2 regions of the Serratia sp. HNCC26DJ206 genome follow, and region 1 is predicted to be linked to the other one. Evidence: predicted binding sites of a transcription regulator. Region 1 holds the regulator's gene; the other holds the start of a gene.
What was found. The regulator sigma-54, encoded in region 1, starts transcription at its own class of promoters, with help from an activator protein. The targets are predictions, from matches to a motif close to GTTGGCACANNTTTCGCTNT.
Positions count from the first base shown of each region.

Region 1 (6,202 bases):
TTTCGATCTGGCGGCCTTGGGCGGAATCCAGCATCAGCAGTGCGATCACGCTGCTGGCTTCCGCTTCGGTGCCGCTGTCATTACGCAGTAGCACTTCGGCGTCAAAACTCTGCACCAGTTCAAACAGCTTCATCGCTGGCCGGGCATGCATGCCCAGCCGGTTTTTGATTTCTACCGTCTGCTTGACCGTCATTGCTTGCGTTTTTCCAGCGTGCGGTGGCGTGATTGCACGTTCTTGCCGCGCGAACGGAAATAATCAGCCAGCTGTTCAGCGACATACACCGAACGGTGTTTACCACCGGTACAGCCGATAGCCACGGTCAGATAGCTGCGATTGTTGGTTTCCAGCATCGGCAGCCACAGTTCCAGATAGCTGCGCGTCTGGTAGATGAAGTTATGCACTTCGGTGTGGCGGTCAAGGAACGACGCCACCGGTTTATCCAGGCCGGTCATCGGGCGCAGTTTGGGATCCCAGTGCGGGTTTGGCAGGAAACGCACGTCGAACACATAGTCGGCATCAATAGGAAGGCCATGCTTGAAGCCGAAGGATTCAAACACCATGGTCAACTCGCGTTCGCGTTTACCCAGCAGACGGGTACGCAGCATTTCGGCCAGCTCGTGCACCGACATTTCTGAGGTGTCGATGATCAGATCGGCGCGCGAACGCAGGGGCTCGAGCAAATCGCTTTCTTCATCGATCGCGCTTTCCAGCGACAGATTTTTGGCAGAAAGAGGATGCAGGCGGCGAGTATCGCTGTAGCGGCGGATCAGGGTATTGCGATCGGCGTCGAGGAACAGCAGTTGCGGCGAAAAGCTCTCCGGCAACTGAGTCATTGCGTATTCGAACACTTCCGGTGATTCGGGCATGTTACGCACGTCAATGCTCACCGCCGCAGAGGTATTACGCTCAGCCAGCGTTTGAGCGAGCTGCGGCAGCAGGACTACCGGCAGGTTATCAACGCAGTAAAAACCCATATCTTCCAGCGCCCGTAGGGCGACAGACTTCCCTGAACCGGAACGGCCGCTGACAATCATCAGCACCATGTGGCAACTCCCCCTGGCATCTCAATGGCGCTTATCGCCACCGTTAGGATCTTTTATTATCCAGGCCGTAGCCTGGATGCATTATCAGTAAAACAGTAGCTTTTTCATGGCTGAAAGTCACGCCAGCCAACGGTTATTCGGTGATAATCTGATAAAGTTCGTCGTCGGTCTGCGCAGCCCGCAGGCGGCGGCAGACGGTTTTGTCCGCCAGCCGTTTGGCGACCAGCGACAGCGTATGCAAATGCGTTTTGCACTGATCGGCCGGGACCAGCAAGGCGAACAGCAGATCGACCGGCTGGTTGTCAATGGCGTCAAAGGCGATGGGTTGTTCCAGACGGATAAACACGCCAACGGCACGCAGGGTGTCCTCTTCCAGCTTGCCATGGGGGATCGCGATACCGTTGCCGATACCGGTACTGCCCATGCGCTCCCGGGTGAGAACTGCCTCAAACACCACCTGCGAAGGCAGGTTGAGCTGCTTGGCGGCCAATTCGCTGATAATTTCCAACGCCCGTTTCTTGCTGGTGCAGTGTACCGAGCTTTTGGTGCACTCGATGTTTAATACCGAGCTTAATTGCATTATTTCGTTGTTCATCTCATCTTCACTTAAAAAACCTCATCGAACGCTGTGACTGGCGATTTGAAACCACCGCGGGTGGTGTGCAAACTGCCTGTGCCGATTACGCTTAATGAATCGGTTTTTTTCGCCGGTTTAACCCTGATGGCTGATCGGCGTGCCCCATTCAGGGTAACACGCCGAGGGTTGCCTAGTAGCCAATGACTACAATTTGGGCTGCTTTCGCCTGGGCGATCGCGGCCTTAATGTCAGTGCTGCTTGAGTTTGTCTTTATGCTTGTTCAATTGGCGCGCCAGTTTATCGATCAGGCAGTCAATTGCGGCATACATATCTTCTTTTTCCGAGGTGGCGTGCAACTCGCCTCCATTCACGTGCACCGTTGCTTCAGCAATCTGCTGCACTTTTTCCACACTAAGAACGACATACACCTGATTTATGCGATCAAAATACTGTTCGAGTTTGGCGAACTTGGTGTTCACGAACTCACGCATGGGTTCAGTGACTTCGATGTGGTGTCCGGTAATGTTGAGCTGCATAATGTCTTCCTTCTCTAGTGAGGTCAAATCAACTGTTTGCGCTGATTTGACGGCGGGATGGACAAAGACTCTCGGTACTTGGCAACGGTGCGCCGTGCCACCATGATCCCCTGATCGGAAAGCATTGTGGCCAGCTTGCTGTCGCTAAGCGGTTTAGCGGGGTTTTCCGCCGCAATCAACTTCTTCACCAACGCACGGATCGCCGTGGAGGAGGCTTCGCCGCCGCTGTCGGTATTCACATGGCTGGAGAAGAAATATTTCAATTCAAAAATGCCGCGCGGGCTGTGCAGAAACTTCTGCGTGGTCACGCGCGAGATGGTCGATTCGTGCATCTCCACGACCTGGGCAATATCGGCCAGCACCATGGGTTTCATAAATTCTTCCCCCTGTTCAAAGAACGCTTCCTGCTGATCGACAATGCAGCGGGTCACTTTGAGCAGAGTGTCGTTACGGCTTTCCAGGCTTTTAATCAGCCACTTCGCTTCCTGCAGATTGCTGCGGATAAACTGGCCGTCGGCATCGTTGCGCACGCTATTGCCAAGCGCCGCATACTGCTGGTTGATCTTCAACCGTGGGATGCTGTCGGTATTGAGTTCAACCTGCCATTTATCTTGTACCTTACGCACCAGCACATCCGGGATCACATACTCTGATTCACCGGTGTTGATCGACTGACCAGGGCGCGGATCGAGCGACTGGATCAGCGCCATCGCTTCTTTCAGTGTATCTTCTTTTAAGCGAGTTGTTCGTATCAGGCTGCGAAAGTCGTGATTGGCCAGCAAATCCAGATGATGACTGACGATTAATTGTGCTTCGGCCAGATAAGGCGTGTCTTTGGCGTATTGAGAAAGCTGGATCAGCAGGCAATCACGCAGATCGCGCGCCGCAACGCCGATCGGGTCGAAACGCTGTACGCGTTTCAATACCGCTTCGACTTCGTCCATGGTCACATTGTCATCACCGAGGCTTTCCAGAATGTCTTCCAGCGGCACGGTGAGATAGCCGGTATCATCAACGGCGTCGACGATCGAGGTGGCAATGGCCGCGTCGGTATCGGAAAACGGCGTTAAATCCACCTGCCACATCAGATAGTCCTGCAACGTCTGGGTGGTTTCCCCCTGATAGACCGGGAGTTCATCATCGCCGTAATCGATGCTGTTACCGGACGGAGTCCCTGCGGTGTAGATTTCATCCCAGGTGGCATCCAGCGGCAGCTCTTCGGGCATATCCTTCTGTTCCAGCGCTTCACGGGTATCCAGCGCTTCGGTCTCGGGGCGTTCTTCGGTGTCGATCTCGTCGTGCAGGTCGGTTTGTTCAAGCAGTGGGTTGCTCTCTAACGCCAGTTGGATTTCCTGCTGGAGCTCAAGCGTGGACAACTGCAACAGACGTATTGCCTGTTGCAGTTGGGGAGTCATCGCCAATTGTTGGCTGAGCCTGAGTTGCAAACCTTGCTTCATAATCTTCAGGTTACTTCCGTTAGCTAGAACCTAGAGGCGGAATTCTTCGCCCAGATAAACGCGTTTCACTTGCTCATCGGCCAGAATAGCATCTGGCGTGCCATGGGCAATCAATTTGCCTTGGCTGACGATGTAGGCGCGTTCACACACGTCCAGCGTTTCGCGCACGTTGTGGTCAGTGATCAGCACGCCCAGGCCGCTGTCACGCAGGTGCTCGATGATTTTCTTGATGTCGATAACGGAAATCGGGTCAACCCCGGCAAAGGGTTCATCCAGCAGGATGAATTTCGGGTTGGCGGCCAGCGCACGGGCAATTTCCACGCGGCGGCGTTCACCACCGGAAAGTGACTGACCCAGGTTGTCGCGCAGATGAGAAATATGGAACTCCTCCATCAGCTCTATCGCACGATCGGTACGCTGTTCGCTGGTGAGATCGTCACGGATCTCCAGCACGGCCATCAGGTTGTCGTAAACGCTCAGGCGACGGAAGATCGAGGCTTCCTGTGGCAGATAGCCGATGCCGCGGCGTGCACGCGCATGCAGCGGCAGAATGCTGATGTCTTCTTCATCGATGGCGATACGCCCGGCATCGCGCTGAACGATACCCACGACCATGTAGAAAGTGGTGGTCTTACCGGCACCGTTTGGGCCCAGCAGGCCGACGATTTCGCCGGATTTCACTTTCAGGCTGACGTCTTCGACGACTTTGCGGCCTTTATAGGCTTTCGCCAGATGTTCTGCGATGAGTGTTGCCATAAGTGATTAGTTACTCTTCTTTTGACCGTTTTTGTCTTGCAACTGTGATGGCACCAGCACCGTGGTCACGCGTTTGCCTTTATCGCTGAACGCCTGCATCTGCTGCTGTTGCACCAGATAGGTGATGCGATCGCCCTGCACATTGCTGTCGAGCTGCTCCAGATAGGCATTGCCGGTGAGCGTGACTAACTGGGTGGCAACGTCGTAACGAACTTTCTGCGCATGGCCTTTCACCGGCTTGCCGCTATCCTGCATCTGGTAAAACGTGACCGGCTTGCCAAAGGCTTCAATGTAGGTCTTGTTCTGATCGCCATCAGGGCGGGTGACCACCACTTTATCGGCTTTGATCTCAATGGTGCCCTGCTTGATCACCACTTCGTCGGTAAAGGTGCTGACGTTGCTCTGCATATCCAGCGATTGTTTCAGTGAATTGATATTCACTGGCTGATCGGCGTCGGATTTCAACGCCAGAACCGGAGTGCTGGCGGTCAAAACGAGGCTGGCGATCAACAGATTACGGAGTTGTTTTTTGGTTCTGAATTTCATAGTTGGTCTTGACCTTATCAATCAGCTCAGCGGTTTTGTCCCGCAAGTTCCCACGCATTTTCATGCCGTTAGAGGTAAAATTGGTCCCGAACAGGGTCACTTCATCATCGGAGTAGACATCTTGTGTGACCAGATTAACCCGAGCATTGTCCGTTTTGATTTTTTCTAGCTGCGAGGTGGTGGTCAGGCTGTTCACCTCAACGTGGCCGTACAGATACAACATACGATCCTTGGTCAGCTTGGCGCGATCGGCACGTACCGACCAGGTGGCTACGGCATTCTGATCAAACAGCGTCATCACCGGCTGGGTAAACCAGCTTAATTCATCGGCGGTGTAATACTTCACCTCTTCGGCCACCAGTTTATAGTTCAGCTTACCGGTTGGGCTGTACACCACGGTCACCGTATGCTGACTCTGGTAGGTCGGATCCTGATGATTGATCGGCACCGAACTGTCGTCATCGCTGAAGTCGGCCATATTCCAGCCGATCAGCGCCAGTACGATCACCGCCAGTATCAGGGTGATCCAAAGCTTGGTTTTACTCATATCGACAGCCCTTTGGCCCCTTCCAGCTTGTTCTGAGCCAAAAGAATAATGTCACACAGTTCACGCACGGCACCACGCCCACCGGCAATGCGGGTAACGTAATGAGCACGCGGTGTCAGCAACGGATGCGCATCTGCTACGGCGACCGCCAGACCCACTTCGGCCATCACTGGCCAGTCGATCAGATCGTCACCGATGTAGGCGACTTCATCAGGCGTTAACGACAGTTTATCCAACAGTTCGCGGTAGGCCAAAAGCTTATCGGATTGCCCTTGATACAGATGGGTGATATCCAGCGTTTTTGCGCGATCTTCCAGCAATTTGGCGGAACGGCCGGTGATGATGGCGACGTCAATGCCTGAGGTTTTCAGGCAGCGGATGCCGTAGCCATCGCGTACGTTGAAGGCTTTCAGCTCTTCACCCTGGTTGCCCATGTAGATCAGGCCGTCAGACAGCACGCCGTCGACATCACAAATCAGCAGGCGGATCTTCCCGGCTCGTGCCATTACGCTTTCAGTTACCGGCCCGTAGCAGGTTTCGACCATACTCATTCACTTCGTTCCTTTCATTAGACGACGCCGGCGCGCAGCATGTCATGCATATGTACCACACCCAGCAACTGGTCGCCATCAGCAACCAGCACGGCGGTGATATGGCGCTGCTGCATCAGGTTGAGTACGTCAACCGCCAGCATGTTCGGGCGCACCCGGATGCCGCCCAACGTCATCACATCGGCGAT
Region 1 is NZ_JBXUGP010000022.1:26,956-33,157, forward strand. Features, by position in the region: gene npr (PTS phosphocarrier protein NPr) at 1-193, opposite strand, end outside; gene rapZ (RNase adapter RapZ) at 190-1,044, opposite strand; gene ptsN (PTS IIA-like nitrogen regulatory protein PtsN) at 1,178-1,639, opposite strand; gene hpf (ribosome hibernation promoting factor) at 1,870-2,157, opposite strand; gene rpoN (RNA polymerase factor sigma-54) at 2,181-3,614, opposite strand; gene lptB (LPS export ABC transporter ATP-binding protein) at 3,645-4,370, opposite strand; gene lptA (lipopolysaccharide ABC transporter substrate-binding protein LptA) at 4,377-4,916, opposite strand; gene lptC (LPS export ABC transporter periplasmic protein LptC) at 4,885-5,463, opposite strand; gene kdsC (3-deoxy-manno-octulosonate-8-phosphatase KdsC) at 5,460-6,014, opposite strand; gene kdsD (arabinose-5-phosphate isomerase KdsD) at 6,032-6,202, opposite strand, start outside.

Region 2 (6,202 bases), on a different contig from region 1:
GGCTGGTGGAGCGCGATGAGCGTGGCATTCGTGTTACACCGCGCGGACGTTTGCTGATCCGCAATATCTGTATGTGTTTTGATATTTATCTGCGCAAGCAGGCGCGCACTCAGCAGTTCTCACGGGTGATTTGATGCTTAAAATAACAGCCGCTGAGATGCGGCTGTTATTTTAACTGAAGAAATTGATCAGTGCGGCGCACAGTACCGCAGCAAAGGCCGCCTGCGGCGTGTGGCTGACGGCAGAACTGACGTCTGCGCCATGGGTAATAAAGACGATAAAAGAATCCAACATCCTGAGCCTCCGGGGTTTGCGCCATAATCATACTGCTGCGGCGTACCCTGTAAAGCCGTAATTAGATGATTTTTTGTGCGCTTGATTGTGTTTTTACTATCCTGCGCACAGATTACTCCATCCCCAATTCTTTCAGTTTCCGCGTTAACGTATTCCTACCCCATCCCAGCAGGCGGGCGGCTTCCTGCTTGTGCCCCTGCGTATGGCGCAAGGCGGTGGTAAGCAGGGTTCGTTCCATTTCAGGCTGAGCTTCTGACAGCAGATTTTGATGCCCGGAACGCAGCGCGCGATCGGCCCACTGTGCCAGCAGAGTCGCCCAACTGTCCGGCAGGCTGTGGCCAGCAGACTCTGGAGCCGTGGTTTCAAACAGCTCACTGGGCAGATCCTGAATCAGCACCTCTTGCCCAGCGGCCATTACCGTTAACCAACGGCAGGTATTCTCCAACTGGCGCACGTTGCCCGGCCATGGCAAGCGGGTGAGGGCGGTTTCGGTTTCTGAGTGCAGATTTTTCGCTTCCACCCCCAGTTCTTTTGCCGCAACTTGCAGGAAATGGCGTGCTAAGCGCGGGATATCTTCCCGGCGTTCGCGCAGTGGCGGTAAATGCACCCGGATCACGTTCAGGCGGTGGAACAGATCCTCACGGAACTTACCTTCTTGCACCCGTAATTCCAGGTTCTGGTGGGTGGCGGCAATGATGCGCACATCCACTTTTACCGGTGCGTAGCCCCCAACGCGATAGAATTGACCATCAGCCAACACCCTCAGCAAACGGGTTTGCACATCCAGCGGCATATCACCGATTTCATCCAGGAACAGCGTGCCGCCGTCGGCCTGTTCAAAGCGCCCTTGGCGGATCTGATTAGCACCGGTAAACGCACCTTTCTCGTGGCCGAACAGTTCGGATTCGATCAGGTCTTTAGGGATCGCCGCCATATTCAGGGCGATAAACGGGGATTTAGCGCGCGGACTGTGGCGGTGCAGCGCATGGGCGACCAGCTCTTTACCGGTTCCCGATTCCCCGTTGATCAGCACGCTGATGGACGAACGTGACAGGCGGCCGATAATGCGGAACACGTCCTGCATCGCGGGCGCTTCACCGATAATATCGGCTGCCGGATCGCTAACCGGCTGGCTACGCGCCGGTTGCTGCTGTTCCTGATAATGGCTGATGGCGCGCTCTACCAGCGCGACGGCTTCGTCAATATCAAAAGGTTTCGGCAGGTAGTCAAATGCCCCTTGTTGATAGGCGCTGACGGCGGCATCCAGATCTGAATGCGCGGTCATTATGATGACCGGAAGCATCGGATGGCGCTGCTTTATCTGCTTAAGCAGAGCTAAACCGTCCATACCCGGCATGCGAATGTCGGACAGCAACACATCGGGAGTTTGTGTGGCAAGTTGCTCCAGCACTTCATGGCCACTCTCAAAGGTGACGCAGCTTACACCAGCTCCAGTGAGCGCACGTTCAAGCACCCAGCGGATGGAGCTATCGTCATCGACGATCCAGACTATCCCTCGTTGCATAGCGACCTCTACTTACGAATGGGCAGGTAAACCGAGAATTCGGTATGCCCTGGCCAACTGTTAAATTCAATTTTTCCGCAATGCTGATCGATAAGATTACGGGCGATAGATAATCCCAGGCCGGTCCCCCCCTCTCGGCCGCTGACCATCGGGTAGAACAGGGTGTCTTGCAGCAGCGCCGGTACGCCAGGGCCGTCATCTTCGATATCAATGCGCGCTGCCAGCCGGTAGCGCGTGCCGTGCAGGGTGATCTGAAACGCGGTACGCGTGCGCAGCGTGATGGTGCCACCGGCGCGGCCCAGCGCCTGCAGGGCGTTGCGGGTGATGTTGAGCAAGATCTGTTCTATCTGGTCTGGATCGTGTGCCAGCTCTGGCAGGCTGGGGTCGTAATCACGTACCAACGTGACGTTATCCGGTTTTTCCAACGACACTAATTGGCAAACACGCTCTGCAACCTGATGAATGCTCTGGGTAATATGCTGACCAGGCCGCTGTGGCCCCAACAAGCGATCCACCAGGTTACGCAGCCGATCGGCCTGCTCGATGATCACCTTGGTGTATTCGGTCAGCGCCGGATCGGGCAGCGCCTTGGCCAGCAACTGTGCTGCGCCACGCAGGCCACCGAGCGGATTTTTGATTTCATGTGCCAATCCGCGCACCAGATCGCGCGCTGCCACCTGTTGAGCGTGCTGCAACTGTTCCTGGCTCAATCGGCGCTGGTTATCCATCGGTGCCAGCTCGATCAGGATAAAGCCTTCAGGCAGCGCCTGGGCAGTCAGGGAGAGGATGTGCGCACGGCTATCGACCACCAGGGTCACTTCATTGTCGGTAAAGCCCTGGCCTGCATTGAGGCTCTCACGCATCAGATCGATGTTCAGCGAAAAATAGCCCAGTAATTCAGGCAATGGCGTACCGAAAAGTTTACGGGAGCTTTGCGCCAGCAGTTGTTGCGCCGCCGGGTTGGCGTAGTGAACAGCAAGCCGGTCATCCAACAGCAGAATGCTATTGATCAGAGAATTGAGGATCTGCCCAGCATCGGGTAGCTTGCCAATTGCCATACATGCCCTTCATCTTTCAAGGCACAGCGTTGTTGGCCGCCCTTGCTTGCTCCAGTCACTTGGCCGACCAAGCTCTTGGGGATGCGCTCGGTTGCCGCCTAGCTATACCATGAAACCTATTGGGCACAGCAGACGCCTGCACCTTTTTAGTGCATCCATCCTACCCCATCCAGCACTATCGCGGTATGAAATAATACGGTGGAGAAAAAAGCCCATCAGAGATGGGCTAAAAAGTTTCCACGGCAACAAAAAAAACGGCAACTGAAACCGGTGCGCCATCCGCGGACAGCGCAAGGTATTACTTAAACGCTGTAGTACAGTTCAAACTCTACTGGGTGTGGCGTCATGCGAACGCGGTCCATCTCTTCTTTACGCAGTTCGATGTAAGCATCGATCGCGTCGTCAGTGAACACGCCACCACGGGTCAGGAACTCGCGGTCTTCGTTCAGTGCAGCCATAGCTTCGTCCAGTGAGCCAGCCACTTTTGGAATCTCAGCTTCTTCTTCCGGCGGCAGGTCATACAGGTTTTTGTCCATGGCATCGCCAGGATGGATCTTGTTGATCACGCCATCCAGACCTGCCATCAGCAGTGCTGCGAAGCACAGGTATGGGTTAGCCGCTGGATCCGGGAAGCGCGCTTCGATACGGCGAGCTTTCGGGCTGGCAACCACTGGAATACGGATAGACGCTGAACGGTTACGGGCGGAGTAAGCCAGCATCACCGGGGCTTCGTAACCTGGGACCAGACGCTTGTAAGAGTTAGTGGTCGGGTTAGCCAGTGCGTTGATCGCTTTAGCGTGCTTGATGATACCGCCGATGTAGAACAGTGCGATGTCAGACAGGCCGCCGTATTTGTCGCCAGCGAACAGGTTAACACCGTTCTTGGACAGCGACATGTGGCAGTGCATACCAGAACCGTTATCACCGAACATCGGTTTTGGCATAAAGGTCGCGGTTTTACCAAATGCGTGAGCCACGTTGTGCACCACGTATTTGTAGATTTGGATTTCGTCGGCTTTCTTGGTCATGGTGTTGAAGCGGGTTGCCACTTCGTTCTGACCTGCGGTGGCCACTTCGTGGTGGTGAGCTTCAACCACCAGACCCATTTCTTCCATGGTCAAGCACATGGTAGAACGGATGTCCTGTGAAGAGTCAACCGGTGGTACTGGGAAGTAACCGCCTTTAACCGGTGGACGGTGGCCTTTGTTACCGCCTTCGTATTTGGTGCTGGTGTTCCAAGCGCCTTCGATGTCATCGATGCTCACGTGGGAACCACGGATGCTGCTGCCGAAACGCACGTCGTCAAACAGGAAAAACTCTGGTTCTGGCCCGAACAGCACGGTATCTGCAATGCCGGAAGAGCGCAGGAAATCTTCTGCACGCTTGGAAATTGAACGCGGGTCACGGTCATAGCCCTGCATGGTGCCTGGCTCGAGGATGTCACAGCGAATGATCAGCGTGGTTTCTTCAAAGAACGGATCCAGAACCGCGGTGCTGGCGTCTGGCATCAGCACCATGTCAGATTCGTTGATGCCCTTCCAACCACCGATCGAGGAGCCGTCAAACATTTTACCTTCTTCGAAGAAGTCGGCATTTACCTGATGAGCAGGGATGGTGACGTGTTGTTCTTTACCCTTGGTGTCAGTGAAGCGCAGGTCTACAAATTTCACTTCATGCTCATTCAGCATCGTTAAAACGTGTTCAGCGGACATACTTAACTCTCCCGGATTTATCGTTGTCGTCGTCGTGGAACGAATCTGTGGAAACTGGCTTGATTTCGCCTTGCGTAGACTAAAGCGAAAACTGTGCCAACTATTTTAAAAGCGCAATAATCGCCTTTCTGCGCGGGTTTTACCCATCCCTAGTATGCACCATGGGGGATGCAATGCACTGCCGTGGTGCAAATAATGCCTGTTGGGGCACTTAAATGGTGCAAAACGTCATCAGTTGCTGCTTTTTGCACCGTGAATGAGATCACAAACTGACCTGTACACAGTTGTTTATAAGAGAGTGTTGTGATCTTGTTTAGTCCCTCGCTTAATACGTGTACAATAGCGCGCTATTTCTAATGCCTGAGGCAAAGCTGTGATCGAAAATTTGCGTAACATCGCCATTATTGCCCACGTTGACCATGGTAAAACCACCCTGGTTGACAAGTTGCTGCAACAATCCGGTACTTTCGGAGAGCGTACAGAAGCAACAGAACGCGTAATGGACTCCAACGATTTGGAGAAAGAGCGTGGGATTACCATCCTCGCAAAAAACACCGCCATTAATTGGAAAGACTACCGCATCAACATCGTGGATACCCCAGGACACGCCGACTTCGGCGGTGAGGTTGAGCGAGTGATGTCAATGGTTGACTCGGTGCTGCTGGTCGTGGATGCGATGGATGGCCCAATGCCGCAAACCCGTTTCGTGACCAAGAAAGCGTTCGCTAACGGTCTGAAACCGATCGTGGTCATCAACAAGGTTGACCGCCCTGGCGCGCGTCCTGACTGGGTCGTTGATCAGGTCTTCGATCTGTTCGTTAACCTGGATGCCACCGACGAACAGCTCGATTTCCCAATCATCTATGCTTCTGCACTGCTGGGTATCGCAGGTCTCGACCATAACGAGATGGCCGAAGACATGACCCCGCTGTATCAGGCGATCGTTGACCACGTGTCTGCACCGCAGGTTGAGATGGATGCTCCATTCCAGATGCAAATCTCTCAGCTGGACTACAACAACTACGTTGGCGTGATCGGCATCGGCCGTATCAAGCGCGGTAAAGTGAAGCCTAACCAGCAAATCACTGTGGTCGACAGCGAAGGTAAAACCCGTAACGGTAAAATCGGTAAAGTGCTGACCCACATGGGTCTGGAGCGTATCGAAGCCACCGTTGCTGAAGCGGGCGACATCATCGCTATCACCGGTCTGGGTGAACTGAACATCTCCGATACCATCTGTGATGTGAACGCGGTAGAAGCACTGCCTGCGCTGTCGGTTGATGAACCGACCGTAAGCATGTTCTTTAACGTCAACACCTCACCGTTCTGCGGTAAAGAAGGCAAGTATGTGACTTCACGTCAGATCCTTGAGCGCCTGAACAAAGAGCTGGTACACAACGTGGCATTGCGCGTTGAAGAAACGGCAGATGCTGATGCATTCCGCGTTTCAGGCCGTGGTGAACTTCACCTGTCGGTACTGATCGAGAACATGCGTCGTGAAGGTTTCGAACTGGCGGTTTCCCGTCCGAAAGTTATCTTCCGCGAAATCGATGGCCGCAAGCAGGAGCCATTCGAAAACGTGACCCTGGACATCGAAGAGCAGCATCAGGGTT
Region 2 is NZ_JBXUGP010000020.1:11,422-17,623, forward strand. Features, by position in the region: gene hemN (oxygen-independent coproporphyrinogen III oxidase) at 1-134, shown strand, start outside; gene AC2A1E_RS14490 (YshB family small membrane protein) at 172-294, opposite strand; gene glnG (nitrogen regulation protein NR(I)) at 407-1,819, opposite strand; gene glnL (nitrogen regulation protein NR(II)) at 1,828-2,877, opposite strand; gene glnA (glutamate--ammonia ligase) at 3,180-4,589, opposite strand; gene typA (ribosome-dependent GTPase TypA) at 4,963-6,202, shown strand, end outside.
Region 2: a site for sigma-54 is predicted at 4,671-4,690, ahead of glnA (glutamate--ammonia ligase). Genes of this name have one in related genera too.